DNA from 3 places in the Mesorhizobium sp. M5C.F.Ca.IN.020.29.1.1 genome. Region 2 is predicted to be linked to each of the others. Evidence: riboswitches for the same ligand, from Rfam matches in the RefSeq annotation. Region 2 holds a riboswitch; each other region holds the start of a gene.
The links. Region 2 has a riboswitch for thiamine pyrophosphate ahead of EOA85_RS28600 (HMP/thiamine-binding protein). Riboswitches for the same ligand answer to the same signal wherever they lie in the genome.
Positions count from the first base shown of each region.

Region 1: it holds a riboswitch for thiamine pyrophosphate, as region 2 does, so the genes downstream of both, thiB (thiamine ABC transporter substrate binding subunit) here and EOA85_RS28600 (HMP/thiamine-binding protein) in region 2, are expected to answer to the same signal.
Region 3: it holds a riboswitch for thiamine pyrophosphate, as region 2 does, so the genes downstream of both, EOA85_RS14580 (YkoF family thiamine/hydroxymethylpyrimidine-binding protein) here and EOA85_RS28600 (HMP/thiamine-binding protein) in region 2, are expected to answer to the same signal.

Region 1 is NZ_RZSW01000213.1:337-4,690, reverse strand. It holds gene EOA85_RS18035 (ABC-F family ATP-binding cassette domain-containing protein) at 1-1,108, opposite strand, end outside; gene EOA85_RS18030 (thiamine diphosphokinase) at 1,110-1,754, opposite strand; TPP riboswitch at 1,857-1,971, shown strand; gene thiB (thiamine ABC transporter substrate binding subunit) at 2,015-3,028, shown strand; partial or broken gene thiP (thiamine/thiamine pyrophosphate ABC transporter permease) at 3,154-4,354, shown strand, end outside.
Region 2 is NZ_RZSW01000517.1:251-4,524, reverse strand. It holds gene EOA85_RS28605 (sulfite exporter TauE/SafE family protein) at 128-904, opposite strand; TPP riboswitch at 1,156-1,268, shown strand; partial or broken gene EOA85_RS28600 (HMP/thiamine-binding protein) at 1,259-1,408, shown strand; gene EOA85_RS28595 (ABC transporter permease) at 1,488-2,288, shown strand; gene EOA85_RS28590 (ABC transporter ATP-binding protein) at 2,285-3,043, shown strand; gene EOA85_RS28585 (ABC transporter substrate-binding protein) at 3,040-4,053, shown strand.
Region 3 is NZ_RZSW01000153.1:3,444-7,797, forward strand. It holds gene EOA85_RS14570 (aspartate aminotransferase family protein) at 1-435, shown strand, start outside; gene EOA85_RS14575 (alcohol dehydrogenase family protein) at 444-1,553, shown strand; gene EOA85_RS14580 (YkoF family thiamine/hydroxymethylpyrimidine-binding protein) at 1,563-2,171, opposite strand; TPP riboswitch at 2,162-2,274, opposite strand; gene EOA85_RS14585 (DUF2934 domain-containing protein) at 2,602-2,970, shown strand; gene EOA85_RS14590 (hypothetical protein) at 3,323-3,916, opposite strand; gene EOA85_RS14595 (aspartate aminotransferase family protein) at 4,100-4,354, opposite strand, start outside.

The DNA.
Region 1 (4,354 bases), on a different contig from region 2:
CGTCGGTGAGGTATTGCGCCAGCGTTTCGGCCGGGTCGACCGCCTCGCGCTTCTGGTCGAGCGTGGCGACCTCCAGATTGGTGCCGAGCCGCACCGAGCCTGAGTCCGGCTTCAATTCGCCGGTCAGCATCTTCAGCAGCGTCGTCTTGCCGGCGCCGTTCGGGCCGACCAGGCCGACACGATCGCCGCGCTGGATGCGGGTCGAGAAGCCCTTGACGACGGTAAGATCGCCAAAGCTCTTCTCGATGTTCTTGGCCTCGATCACCAGCTTGCCGGATTCGGCGGCGTCGCTGGCCACCATGGTCGCCGCACCCTCGGCGCCGCGATGGCCACGAAAACGCTGGCGCATGGTCTGCAGTTCGCCGAGCCGGCGCATGTTGCGCTTGCGCCTTGCCGTCACGCCGTAGCGCAACCAGTGCTCCTCGCGTACGATCTGGCGGCCAAGCTTGTGCTGCTCGCGCTCTTCTTCTTCCAGCACGTTGTCGCGCCATTCCTCGAAATGGCCAAAGCCCTTGTCGAGCCTGCGGGTCTGGCCGCGATCGAGCCAGACAGTGGCGCGTGACACGCGCTCGAGGAAACGGCGGTCGTGCGAGATGACGATCAGCGCCGAAGAGGTGCGGGCAAGCTCCTCCTCCAGCCACTCGATGACCGACAGGTCGAGATGGTTGGTCGGCTCATCAAGGAGGAGAATGTCGGGCTCCGGCGCCATGCCGCGGGCGAGGGCAGCACGGCGCGCCTCGCCGCCGGAGAGATCGTTCGGCGGTTCCTCGCCGGACAGGCCGAGGTGCTCCATCAGATAGGTGGCGCGGTAGGGATCGTCGGCGGGTCCGAGCCCCGCCTCGACGTAGGCGCGGACGCTGGCGAAACCGTCCATGTCGGGCATTTGCGGCAGGTAGCGCACTGTCGCCGAAGGCTGGCGGAACACCTCGCCGTCCTGCGGCTCGATCAATCCCGCAGCGATCTTGAGCAACGTCGACTTGCCCGAGCCGTTGCGGCCGACCAAAGCGATCTTGTCGCCCGCCGACGCCGTCAGTTCCGCTCCGTCGAGCAGCGGCGTGCCACCGAAGGTCAGTTTTATCCCGTCGAGATTGAGAAGTGGCGGCGCCATGTCAGCTTTCGGTAAGGGGGAATGGGTGGGCGAGCAACAGCGCGCGGCCGCTGCCCAGCGCGATTTCGAGCCGGCCCTTGACCTCATTGGAAATGGTCAGCGACGAGCCGAACGCCACCTCGATATGGTTCAGCGGCCATTTGGCGCCGGTCACGCTCAGGCCGGAAAGGTCGGAAAAGCCGAGAATCGAAAACAGCGTGCCATCGGCGTAGTCGAAGCCGGCCTTTCCGCGAAGCAAGGGGGTGCCTTCCTGTGCGCCGCTGGTCAAAAGCACGTCCGTCCCTGCCTCGGCCAGTCGGAGGCTGAGCGCCAGGTGCAAGAAGGCGTGGTCGGTCCGCTTGCCACCGAACGCGCCGGCAAGCACGAGGCTGGTCGCGCCGCGTTCGAGCGCGGCGGCGATAGCCAGTTCGCCGTCGGTCTTGTCCTTTTCTGCCGGAAACACCTGCCGGGGCACGGCGGCCAGCTCGTCCGGCAGATCCGCCGGCACCGAATCGAAGTCGCCGACCCAGAGTTCCGGCGTCAGGCTCAGCGTCCGGGCATGGCTCATGCCGGCGTCGGCGGCGATGACACGCGTGCCAGCGACCTGGCGGTCGAGCAGCGGCGTGCGGATAAGATCGCCGCCAAGCAGGATGGTGAATTTGCTCATATGCGTGGCCCTTACCAGCCCTGCTTGCGAAACGGAAGGCCGCGTTCCGGATGCCCGGCAAACTTCCGCTTGCGCCACACCTGGGCCGGGCCTATGTGTCGAAACGCTCTAACGGGGTGCTGGACGCGATCTTCGCGGACCAGCTGAGAGGCAACCATGCCAACCCGCTGAACCTGATCCGGTTTGTACCGGCGGAGGGATTAGACGTTTCGGACAGCCCGACGCCTCAATTCCTTTCAACGTGAACGAAGGAGGCGCCGATGCGCACGTTTTTATCCACTCTTGTTTCGGCAATGCTGCTTGCGGCGGCCCTTCTCGCCGGCATCGGGCCGGCATCCGCGCAGGAAAAACTCACCGTCTATACCTATGAGAGCTTCACCGCCGACTGGGGTCCAGGCCCCGCGGTGAAGAAGGCCTTCGAGGCCGAATGCGGCTGTATTCTCGAATTCGTCGCGGTCGCCGACGGCGTCGCCCTGCTCAACCGCGTCAAGCTGGAAGGCGCCGCAACCAAGGCCGACATCGTGCTCGGCCTCGACACCAATCTGACGGCGGAAGCCAAGGCCACCGGCCTGTTTTCGCCGCATGGCGTCGTCATCGACGTCAATGTGCCGGGTGGCTGGAGCGACAATATTTTCGTGCCGTTCGACTATGGCTATTTCGCCGTCGTCTACGACACCGAAAAGCTAAAGACCCCGCCGAAGAGCCTGGAGGAATTGGTCGACGGCAATGCCGATGAGAAGATCGTCATCCAGGATCCGCGCACCTCGACGCCCGGTCTCGGCCTGCTGTTGTGGGTGAGGTCGGTCTATGGCGACAAGGCGCCGGAAGCCTGGGCCAAGCTTAAGGCAAAGGTGCTCACCGTGACGCCGGGCTGGAGCGAGGCCTATGGCCTGTTCACCAAGGGTGAGGCGCCGATGGTGCTGTCCTACACCACGTCGCCGGCCTATCACATGGTCGCCGAAAACACCGAACGCTATCAGGCGGCGTCCTTCGAGGAGGGCGAGTATCTGCAGATCGAGGTTGCCGGCATAACCACCACGGGTGCGAAGAACCCGTTGGCGAAACAGTTCTTGACTTTCATGACCGGGCCGAAATTCCAGGATGTCATCCCCGAGACCAACTGGATGTTTCCTGCCGGCAAAACTGACAAGCCGCTCAATCCGGCCTTCGACAAGCTCGTCAAGCCGACCAAGACTTTGCTGTTCAGCCCCGAAGAGGTCGCCGCCAACCGCAAGGCCTGGGTCGACGAATGGCTGTCGGTGATGAGCAAGTAGCTTGTGATTGAAAGATGATCACTTTACGGTGCCCCCCTCTGTCCGGCAGGACAGAGGGGCGTGGGCGGGAACTCGGCCTCAGCCATATTTTCTGCTTCGACGATCGTTGAACCAGGCAGGGCGGCATGCATACCGGATATCCTGCCGATCCCCGCGTCACCGCAGGCACCATCGCGCTTGCCGCTGTTGCGCTGCTGATCGGCGGAGCGTTCGCCGGGCTCATCCTTGAAGCTACACGCAACCCGACCGGCGCCGCGTCGACTTTCGATTCCTACCTCTTCCGTGTCGCCCGTTTCACGCTGTGGCAGGCTTTGCTGTCGACACTGCTTTCCGTCGTGCCGGCGCTGTTCGTTGCGCGGGCGCTGTCGCGGCATCCGCGCTTCTTTGGTCGTGGCTTGATCCTGCAGCTCTTCGCCGTGCCGCTTGCGCTGCCGGCCATCGTCGCCGCACTCGGCATTCTGGCTCTCTATGGCCGTGCCGGCTATTTCGCCGGCGTGCTCACCGCGATTGGCGGTCAGGGCTGGCCGGGCATATACGGCCTGTCCGGCATCCTCGTAGCCCATGTCTTCTTCAATCTGCCGCTGGCGACGCGGCTGTTCCTCGAGGCGCTGGCGACAGTGCCGGCCGACCAGTGGCGGCTGGCAAGCCAGCTCGGCATGGGCGCCAGGCCCGCATTCCGGTTGATCGAATGGCCGACGCTGCGTGCGGCACTGCCAGGGGTCGCCGGGCTTGTCTTCATGCTCTGCATCACATCCTTTACCATCGTGCTCACGCTGGGCGGTGGGCCGGGCGCGACGACACTGGAGGTCGCCATCTATCAGGCGCTGCGTTTCGATTTCGATCCTGCCCGCGCGGTGACGCTGACACTGCTGCAGATCGCGCTGACCTTCATCGTGGTGCTTGCATTGATGCGGCTTGGCGCCAACACCGTCGGCGACGCCAACCTGCCGGTGGCACCGCGCCGGTATCTTTCGGCTGGTACGGCCGAGACCGCGCTGAACGCAGCATTGATCGTTCTGGCATTGCTGTTCGTCGCCGGGCCGATGGCGGCCACGGTGACGTCAGGCCTTGGCGCCGATCTCGGCCGGCTGGCGGCCGAGCGCGCGGTGCGGCAGGCAACGCTGACCAGCGCCGTGCTCGCCTTGCTGGCGGCGCTGCTTTCAGTGGCGCTGTCGCTGTCGCTCGTCATGGCACGACGGGCGCTGGCCTTGAGGCGTCGCGTCGACGCCAAGACGCTGCTCGAATACGCCACCGATACCGGCGCCGGCCTCGTCCTCGTCGTGCCGCCCATCGTAATCGGCGCCGGCTGGTTCCTCCTCCTGCGTA
Region 2 (4,274 bases):
CGTCCTCCGGTTGTCCAAGGAAGCCAAACATCAAAGGGGTCTCTTCGTTCCATTTGGGAACTGAGTTTTCGTTTCCGGCACGGCCGCCGGGGAAGCGACGCCGACAACTTTTTCGATGTGCCTCAGTTTACACCCATTCGAAGAGTTGCGCGGTTTGCCAGCCCGCCAGCAGTATAATGAGAATGCCAACGAGCCTGAGAAGCGTCTTTTCTGCGATTGACTTCACCACCCAACCGGCCATCGGCGCTGCGACTACGCCGCCAAGGATCAAGCCGGCGACAGAGAGTAGATTTTCCGTTAGCTCTCCTGCCTCCGCCCAATGGCCCGTTAGTAATGCAAACAAGAAGGTCAGAGACACCGAGAGCGTGATGAGGAACTCGCTCGCATTTACTGTTCCAATAACGTAGCGGGGCGTCCCGCCAAAACCGAGAAGGCCCGTCGTTACGATTGGTCCCCATCCGCCACCCCCTGCGGCATCGAGAAATCCACCACCAAGCCCAAGGGGAGGCACCACGCCCGCAGGGACCGGTTTGCTTGGGATCCGCCGGAAGGAACGGAACAGGAGCCAAGCTCCGACGAGCGCAAGGTATGTCGTCACATATGGCTTCATGATCGCCCCCTCAAACGAGGTGAGCACAAAAGCGCCGAGAACGCCGCCGAGCACGCCAAATGGCATCAGCCGCCAGAAAAGTTTCCAGTCGATATTGCGGTGATAGAGGTGAGCCGAACCCGAGGCCGCAGTGGTAAACAACTCAGCCGCGTGAACTGAAGCCGAAGCGTGTGCAGGAGACACGCCAAACCCCAGCAGCGTTGTCGAGGAAACCACGCCGTAGGCCATGCCGAGAGCCCCGTCGACAGCTTGAGCTACAAACCCTACGAGCGCAAAAAGGATAAATTCTTGCATTTGGCTCTCCAACAAAGCGCGGTCGTAATGGGCGAAATAGAAACCCGCTGCCTACAACGAATGCAATTCATGCTTCCACAATTCACCAAACGCCTGGCATCGACAATGGCGACGAACGGGAAACTGTCCACTCGATCGTCGCCTTTCCGCACCCGCTGCGATCGCATAGCACTGCGGCCCACCTCCTCCGACCCGAAGTTTCACGGGGCCGGACCCTGACTTGCAGCTCCACCCCATATCTGTTTAATTGCCGCCATCCACAGGGGTGCTCCGTATCGTCGGGGCTGAGAGATGGGCTGCAAGCCCGTAAACCCTAGAGCTGATCTGGATAATACCAGCGGAGCGAGGCGGGCGATGTTTTCTGACGTACAGATTTCTCTTTATCCGAGGACCGGCGATTTCGTCGGTGTCGACATCTCCGCGCTCGATGCGCTCGACCCTTGTCGCGATCGGTTGCGCATGGGCACAGGCGATATTTCGACGCTCCCGGTTGGCACGCCCGAGGGCCATGTCACGACCGACCTCACGGTCTCGGCCAACAGCCCGGCCCCGCGCTGATCTTTTCGCGCCAGACAGGTCTCGCATGTCCCAATCTTTCTCCGCCGCGCCGCGAATCGCAGCCTTGTTCGCCAAGATCGGACCGGCCTTGCTATCTGTCGGCACGCTGGTTTTGGCTTGGGAGCTCTATGCGCGCATCTCGGGCATCTCGCCCACCACGCTGCCCGCGCCGTCACGCATTCTCGCCCAGGCCATCCAGCAGCGCCAGGCGCTGTTCGACAACACTGTGCCGACCACCAGTGCCACATTGGTGGGCTTCGCCTGCTCGCTGGCCGTTGCCTTCCTTCTTTCGGTGCTGATCGATTTCTTCAAACCGCTGCGCCGCGCCCTGTTCCCGGTCTTCATCATTAGCCAGACGCTGCCGCTGGTGGCGATCGCCCCGCTGGTCATTCTCTGGTTCGGCTTCGGGCTGACGCCGAAGATCATGCTGGTCGCCCTCGTGACTTTCTTTCCCATGCTGGTCGCGCTGGTGCAGGGTTACGAATCGACGGATCGGGACATCTCGGCGCTTCTGAGTTCGATGGGCGCTTCCCGCATGCGCATTTTCCTGCTGGCCCGCCTGCCCTCCTCGCTGCCCTATTTCTTCGCCGGGCTGCGTATCTCGATCACCTACGCCGTGGTGGGCGCCATCTTCGCGGAATATGCCGGCGCGGCCAAAGGGCTCGGCATCTACATGCTCAACGCCAAGAACAATTTCCGGCCCGATCTCGTGCTCGCAGCCGTGCTGATCAGCGCCTTGCTCACGCTGGCCCTGTTTGCCGCCACGGTGCTGATCCAGCGCGCCGCCATGCCATGGGAGCGGCTCGATGCCGCACGAAAATCATGAGCAGGCGGCTGGAGCTGCGCCAAGTCAGCAAGCGTTTTGGCGACATTGACGTGCTTGCCGGCATCACCCTGCATGTCGAGCCGGGCGAATTCGTTTCAATCCTCGGCCCCTCCGGAGCCGGCAAATCCACGATCTTCAAATTGCTGACGGGCGGTCTCGAAGGCTACGGCGGCGGTGTCGACTTCGACGGGCGGCCATTGGCCGACGCGCGCCGACCGTTTGCCTTCATGCCGCAGCACGATGCCCTGATGCCTTGGCGCACGGTTATCGACAACACCGCGCTCGGTTTGGAAGTGCAAGGCATGTCCCGCAAGGCGGCGCGCGACAAGGTGGCGCCGCTCTTCGGCGAATTCGGCCTTGCGGGCTTCGAGCAAAGGTATCCGGCGCAGCTCTCGGGCGGAATGCGCCAGCGCGCCGCGCTGTTGCGTACCGTCGTGCAGGACCGCGCCATGCTGTTGCTCGACGAACCGTTCGGCGCACTCGACGCCCTCACGCGCACCGGCATGCAGCGCTGGCTTGCGATGATGTGGGACCGACACCGCTGGACCGTCCTGCTGATCACCCACGACGTGCGCGAGGCAGTCTTCCTGTCCGACCGCATCTATGTGCTGAGCAGCCGCCCCGCCCGCGTGCTGCGCGAAATCGCCATACCTCTTCCGCGCCCGCGCACGGATCTTGTCTCGCCGGAAGCCAGCGCCATCGAAGCCGACATCCTCGATACCCTGCTCGATCCACAGCCCGCCCAAAGGACATGACCATGCTTTCCAGACGCCTCTTCATCGCTGCCGCATTGATCTCCGGGCTCGGTCCCGTCACGTCCGTCCGCGCCCAGCAGACTGTCACCGTCGCACTAGACTGGACGCCGAACACAAACCATGTCGGGCTCTATGTCGCCCAGGCGAAAGGCTTCTACGCCGAGGCCGGGCTCGACGTGCAGATCCTGCCCTACAGCGACACTGCGGCCGGTACGCTGATCGCCAACCGCGTGGCTGATTTCGGTATATTGGGATCCATAGGATTGTTCACCCAACGCACCGCCGGCGCCGACCTCGTCGCCACCTACGCCATCATGCAGACAGAAACCGGCAGGCTGGTGTTCAATGCCGACCGCGCCGATATACAGTCCCCAAGGGACCTGGACGGCCTAACCTATGGCGGTTTCGGCAGCGCCTGGGAGAATGCGCTGATCGGCACCATCATCCGCCATGATGGCGGCGAGGGCAAATTCGAAACGGTGACGCTGGGCACCTCCGCCTATGAGGCCTTGGCCGATGGCGCAGTCGATTTTACGCTCGAAGTCTATACTTGGGAGGGGATCAAAGCGGAACTTGACGGCAAGGCCCAACGCGCCTTCCGCTACGCCGATTACGGCGCGCCCGACCAACACACCAATTTCATTGGCTCGAGCCGGGCCTACCTCGAAAAGAACAAGGACACGGCAACTGGGTTCATCGCCGCGACCAGGCGCGGCTATGCCTTCGCCGTCGAACATCCGCAAGAAGCGGCTGATATCCTGATCGCAGCAAACAGCGACGTGCTGACCGACCGTCCGCTGATCGAAGCATCCCTGAAGGCGCTGGTCGACGGCCACTATCTGCAAAGCCCCACCGGCGCGATCGGCACAATCGATCCAGTAAAGATGGAGGCGATCGGCGACTACCTGTTCAAGGCCGGCGCCCTGCGCGACAGCGATGGGAACCTGATCGGCGCACGCCCCGATTTCGCGGCCTATTACAGCAACGCCTATATAGCCGGCGAAAAATGAGCCCGCCGCTGCGCATATCTCAATGCCGTGATCTTTGGCCTCGGCAGTCACGAGGCCGGTTGGCGCATACCCGAAAAGCGACCCGCTTGCCTCGACTAGCCTCGACTATTGGGTCGACCAGCAAAGCTTCATCGACGACGTGATGCCTTTGCTGGAGCGTCCGGAAGTCTTTTCGACGCTGGGGGTGAGCGCACCCTTCGCGAGCGATACGGCCTGCCAAG
Region 3 (4,354 bases), on a different contig from region 2:
GACAAGCTCGGCTCGCTCGGTCATGGCTGGACCTATTCGGCGCATCCGATCTGCGTCGCCGCGGGCGTCGCCAACCTGGAACTGATCGACGAGATGGACCTGGTGACCAACGCCGGCGAGACCGGCGCCTATTTCCGCGCCGAACTGGCGAAAGCCGTCGGCGGCCACAAAAATGTCGGCGAGGTGCGCGGCGACGGCATGCTGGCGGCAATCGAATTCGTCGCGGACAGAAATGATCGCGTGTTCTTCGATGCATCGCAAAAGATCGGGCCGCAGGTCGCAACCGCCCTCGCCGCAAGCGGTGTCATCGGCCGCGCCATGCCGCAGGGCGACATTCTCGGCTTTGCGCCGCCGCTCTGCCTCACCCGCGAAGAGGCCGACATCATCGTCTCGAAGACGGCCGATGCGGTGAAAAGCGTGTTTGCAAACATCTGAAGATCGACATGAACGCCATGACCAAAACCCTCCCCGCCACCATGGCCGCCGTGCAGCTGACCGGTCACGGCGGGCCGGAAAAGCTCGTCTACCGCACCGACGTGAAAGTGCCCTCGCCCGCCCCAGGTGAAGTGCTGGTCAAGGTCACCGCTTGCGGCATGAACAACACCGATGTCTGGGTGCGTCAGGGCGCCTATGGCACGGAGCAAGATGCTGCCGCGGTATCGACTTGGCGCCGCCAAGGCAACACGCTGACTTTCCCGCGCATCCAGGGCACAGACACGGTCGGCCACATCGTCGCCGTTGGCGATGGCGTCTCGCCGGACCGTATCGGCGAGCGGGTGATGGTCGATTTCTCGATCTACAACCGCGACGACGATTCCCTCGCCGACATCGACTACATGGGCCACGGCCGTGACGGCGGCTATGCCGAATACCAGGCTGTGCCAGCCGAGAACGCCCATGTCGTCGATACCGAAATGACCGATGTCGAACTTGCCACCTTCTGCTGCGCCTATCTCACAGGCGAACAGATGCTGGAACGTGCCGCACTAAGAGCTGGCGAGCGTGTGCTGGTCACTGGCGCTTCTGGCGGCGTCGGCTCCGGCATCGTGCAGCTGGCGCGGGCGCGCGGCGCCATCCCCTATGCCGTCGTCGGCAAGGGCAAGGAACAGGCGGTGCTCGACATCGGGGCCGAAGCGGTGATCACTCGTGGCATCGCCGACCTGCCCGCCGCCGTGAACGCAGCGACCGAGGGCCGGCCGATCGACGTGGTTGCTGACCTGGTCGGCGGCGCCATGTTCAACGACCTCTTGCGCATCCTCAGACCCGAAGGTCGCTACACGACGGCCGGCGCGATTGCCGGCCCGGTCGTGCAGCTCGATCTGCGCACCATGTATCTTAAGCAGTTGCAGCTGCACGGGTCCAGTCAGGGCACGCGACACGATTTCCGCCGCATCGTCGGCTACATCGAGGACAAGAAAATCCGGCCGCTGGTCGGCGGCGTCTACAGGCTGTCCGATTTCCACCGCGCCCAGGCGGATTTCATTGCCAAGGATTTCGTCGGCAAGCTGGTGGTCGTTCCGGATGCCGTTTCGGATCTCGCTGCAGCCCGTTGACAGGCAAGGCTAACGAGGGCTCGGGCTGTTCGCCGACACGGTAAGGTCGAGCGCCACATGGCCTTGCGGCGCGCCGAAGCGAAGGAAAGCTTCCGACAGCGTCGCGAACACCGGTCCAGCGTCGCCCCTCAGCTTCGTGCAGAAATTCTTCGACCTGTCGAAGACCCCCGAGGCCTTGAGGAAGTCGATGCAGCCGTAGATCTCGTCCATGTGGTGGCCCTCGCCGAGCGGATAGAGCGAGAACTGCGCGGCGACCTCTTGTCCGAGTTTTTTCGCACCGTCGACATGCGCCCGCGCCGCGCCGATGCGCTCGGCCAGGGACAGCTCGTGGCTGCTGCCGGAAATCGGTGTGCAGATCGGATCGTCAGGCTCGCCAGGGCAGCCACGCGACACCGTTGCCGACAACACGCAATGCACACCACTTGCCGCCGCCGAGGCGAACAGATCGCGTATGGCCGGAAAAAGCTGTTCCGGCGGGCCGACGATCAGCGTCGAGATGTCGTCGGTCTCAATGCGGAAATTCGGCCGATAGAAATCCATCGCCGAAAGTGCCCTAAGGATGACGCCGACGAAGTCATCGCACATCGGATACAGGGAAATCTGTGCACCTGAAAACATAGTCGCCTCGCTCCGCTGGCATTACCCAGATCAGCTTGAGGGACCGAAGGCTTGACGCCCACCATCTCAGCCCCGGCAATACGGAGCGCCCCTGTCGATATGGGCGACGTAGCACCCGCGGAAAGGATGTTCAAGCAATGGCCAGCCCTAATTTAGTCTGGCATCGTGCTGCAGGAGCCGAACTTTCTCCTGAAGCGCGTTTCCGTAGGGAAAACAATGCTGCACCCTTCAGCGCGATGGACGACTTGCTCTCGAGCACCGCACTAGGATTTGCTCCGGGCCACCTAGCGCATCGCAGCATCGCAACGCCGCAGGCATGGTCTTCCGGAAGCCAGCCTTCCGGGTCCCCTCTTTGTCTGAAATCGGCGTGCAGGGTGGGATCGTTCCGACGCTCCTTCGCGTTGGGTGAAACCCACAAGGAGGAACGACCATGTCAGACGACAAACACGAACGCATTCGACGCCGCGCATATGAGATCTGGGAACGAGAAGGCCAGACGCACGGTCTGCACGAGCGCCATTGGAATCAGGCGACCGTCGAAATCGAGAACGAAGACCGCTCGCTTGGTGCTCGCCCACCGGCGATATCTGGTGCCGATGTGCCAGCTCCCACGCAGACCCAAAGCCGAGTGAAGAAAGGCAACCGCGCCGCTGGTCAATCGGATGTTGAGGCAGCGGAAGCGCTGGCGATGAGAACAGGCATCACCGGCGACCAAGCTCAAGACCTCATCGACCGCCTTGGTGACGATCCGCTGGCACTCGAAGAGGCGGCGCGGAGCCTTAGAGCATCCGAAAGGTAAACGCCGGCTGTCCAGGCAGCCCATCGCTGTACTCGACACACCGCCGCAGATTTTTCCCACAAGCGGACCGCCGCACCGGCCAAACAAATGAAAGCCCGCGCCTCTCGCGGAGAGAGCGGGCCGATCGGGTCGCGGTCCTGTTTCATGACCTTGGACTGAGATCGCGGTTTCGCCTTCGACGCTCGATGATGCGTCCGTTCGACGAGCAGCGTCGGCTGCCATCAGCGCCGGGTGTTCCAGCCTCACGACGAGCGGGCCCTGTCCTGATGAGTTCCGTCAGCGTCGCCGAGCGCCACGTTCCCCACACGAAGTCGAGGTCTGCCCGCATCGCGTGTGGGTAGAAAGCAGTGCATCAGCCCGGTTCGATTATCGTTCCCTCCACAAAACCAGTGAGGAAGGTTTTGACCTGTCGATCAGCATGGCTAGCCATCCACGTCATCGCCGCTGGTCCAACCCACAGCGACCGGTCGGGCGCACTTGGGTTTGCTGACCTGGATGGTCCGGCCGGTGCGTCCGGCCGGCGCGGATTGCGCCACTGAACGACCGAGTTCCGGTAGGTTCTCTTGATTGCACGGCACAGGAACTTGTACCTGCGTTCGACGTTGGCCGCGGCGTTAGCTTCCGCAGGTCCCGTCGACATCGCGAAACTGCCCTCCACTATGACTGTTTCGGTCATCTTGCATCGCAGGAATTGAATCGTGGAATTCTCATCACAGCAATACCAATCGTTATGTGCCTGAATGAACTCCGCTGAAAGCCGTGGCAGGTCCTCGGGAGACCAGATTATGCAGTAGCTGCCGATAGCAGAAATGTCTCGAGTGGTTGGGGGCGTGACCGTCTTCCACCGCGGGCCATCGACGAACAGGATAGCCGGATCGCGCAAAAGTTCGGTTACCAGAGCAGCCTCGTCATCAGGGTGCATAATGAAACGAAGTTGGCTTCTCATTGTTCGGCCCAATCGAGGAAGATGTCCGATCGCGAAGACTTTTACGACCACATCCGTTTGGAACACGGAAAGAGGTAGCACTAGTCTCTAAAGTTCATCCTTAAACCCGACCTTCGACCTTCCGAACGCGCTGTCAGGAGCAGCCGGAGCAGGCATAGTAGTCCGCTGAGGCAGTTTTTTGTTTCAGGTTTCAGACCCGACCTGCTTGACCGCGGCTTCGAGTGATCTTTCAAACGCGTCGACCACCTGATCGACCTGGGGTTCGGTGATGATCAGCGGCGGGCAGAAGGGCAGCGCGTCGCCCATGTTGCGCGAGATGACGCCGTTCTGTTGCATAAAGCCGTTGACGAGCCCGCCCAGCGCGCCGGCCGTCTCCCACGGCGCCTTGCTCGCCTTGTCGCCGACCAGTTCGACCGCCGCGATCAGGCCGACGCCGCG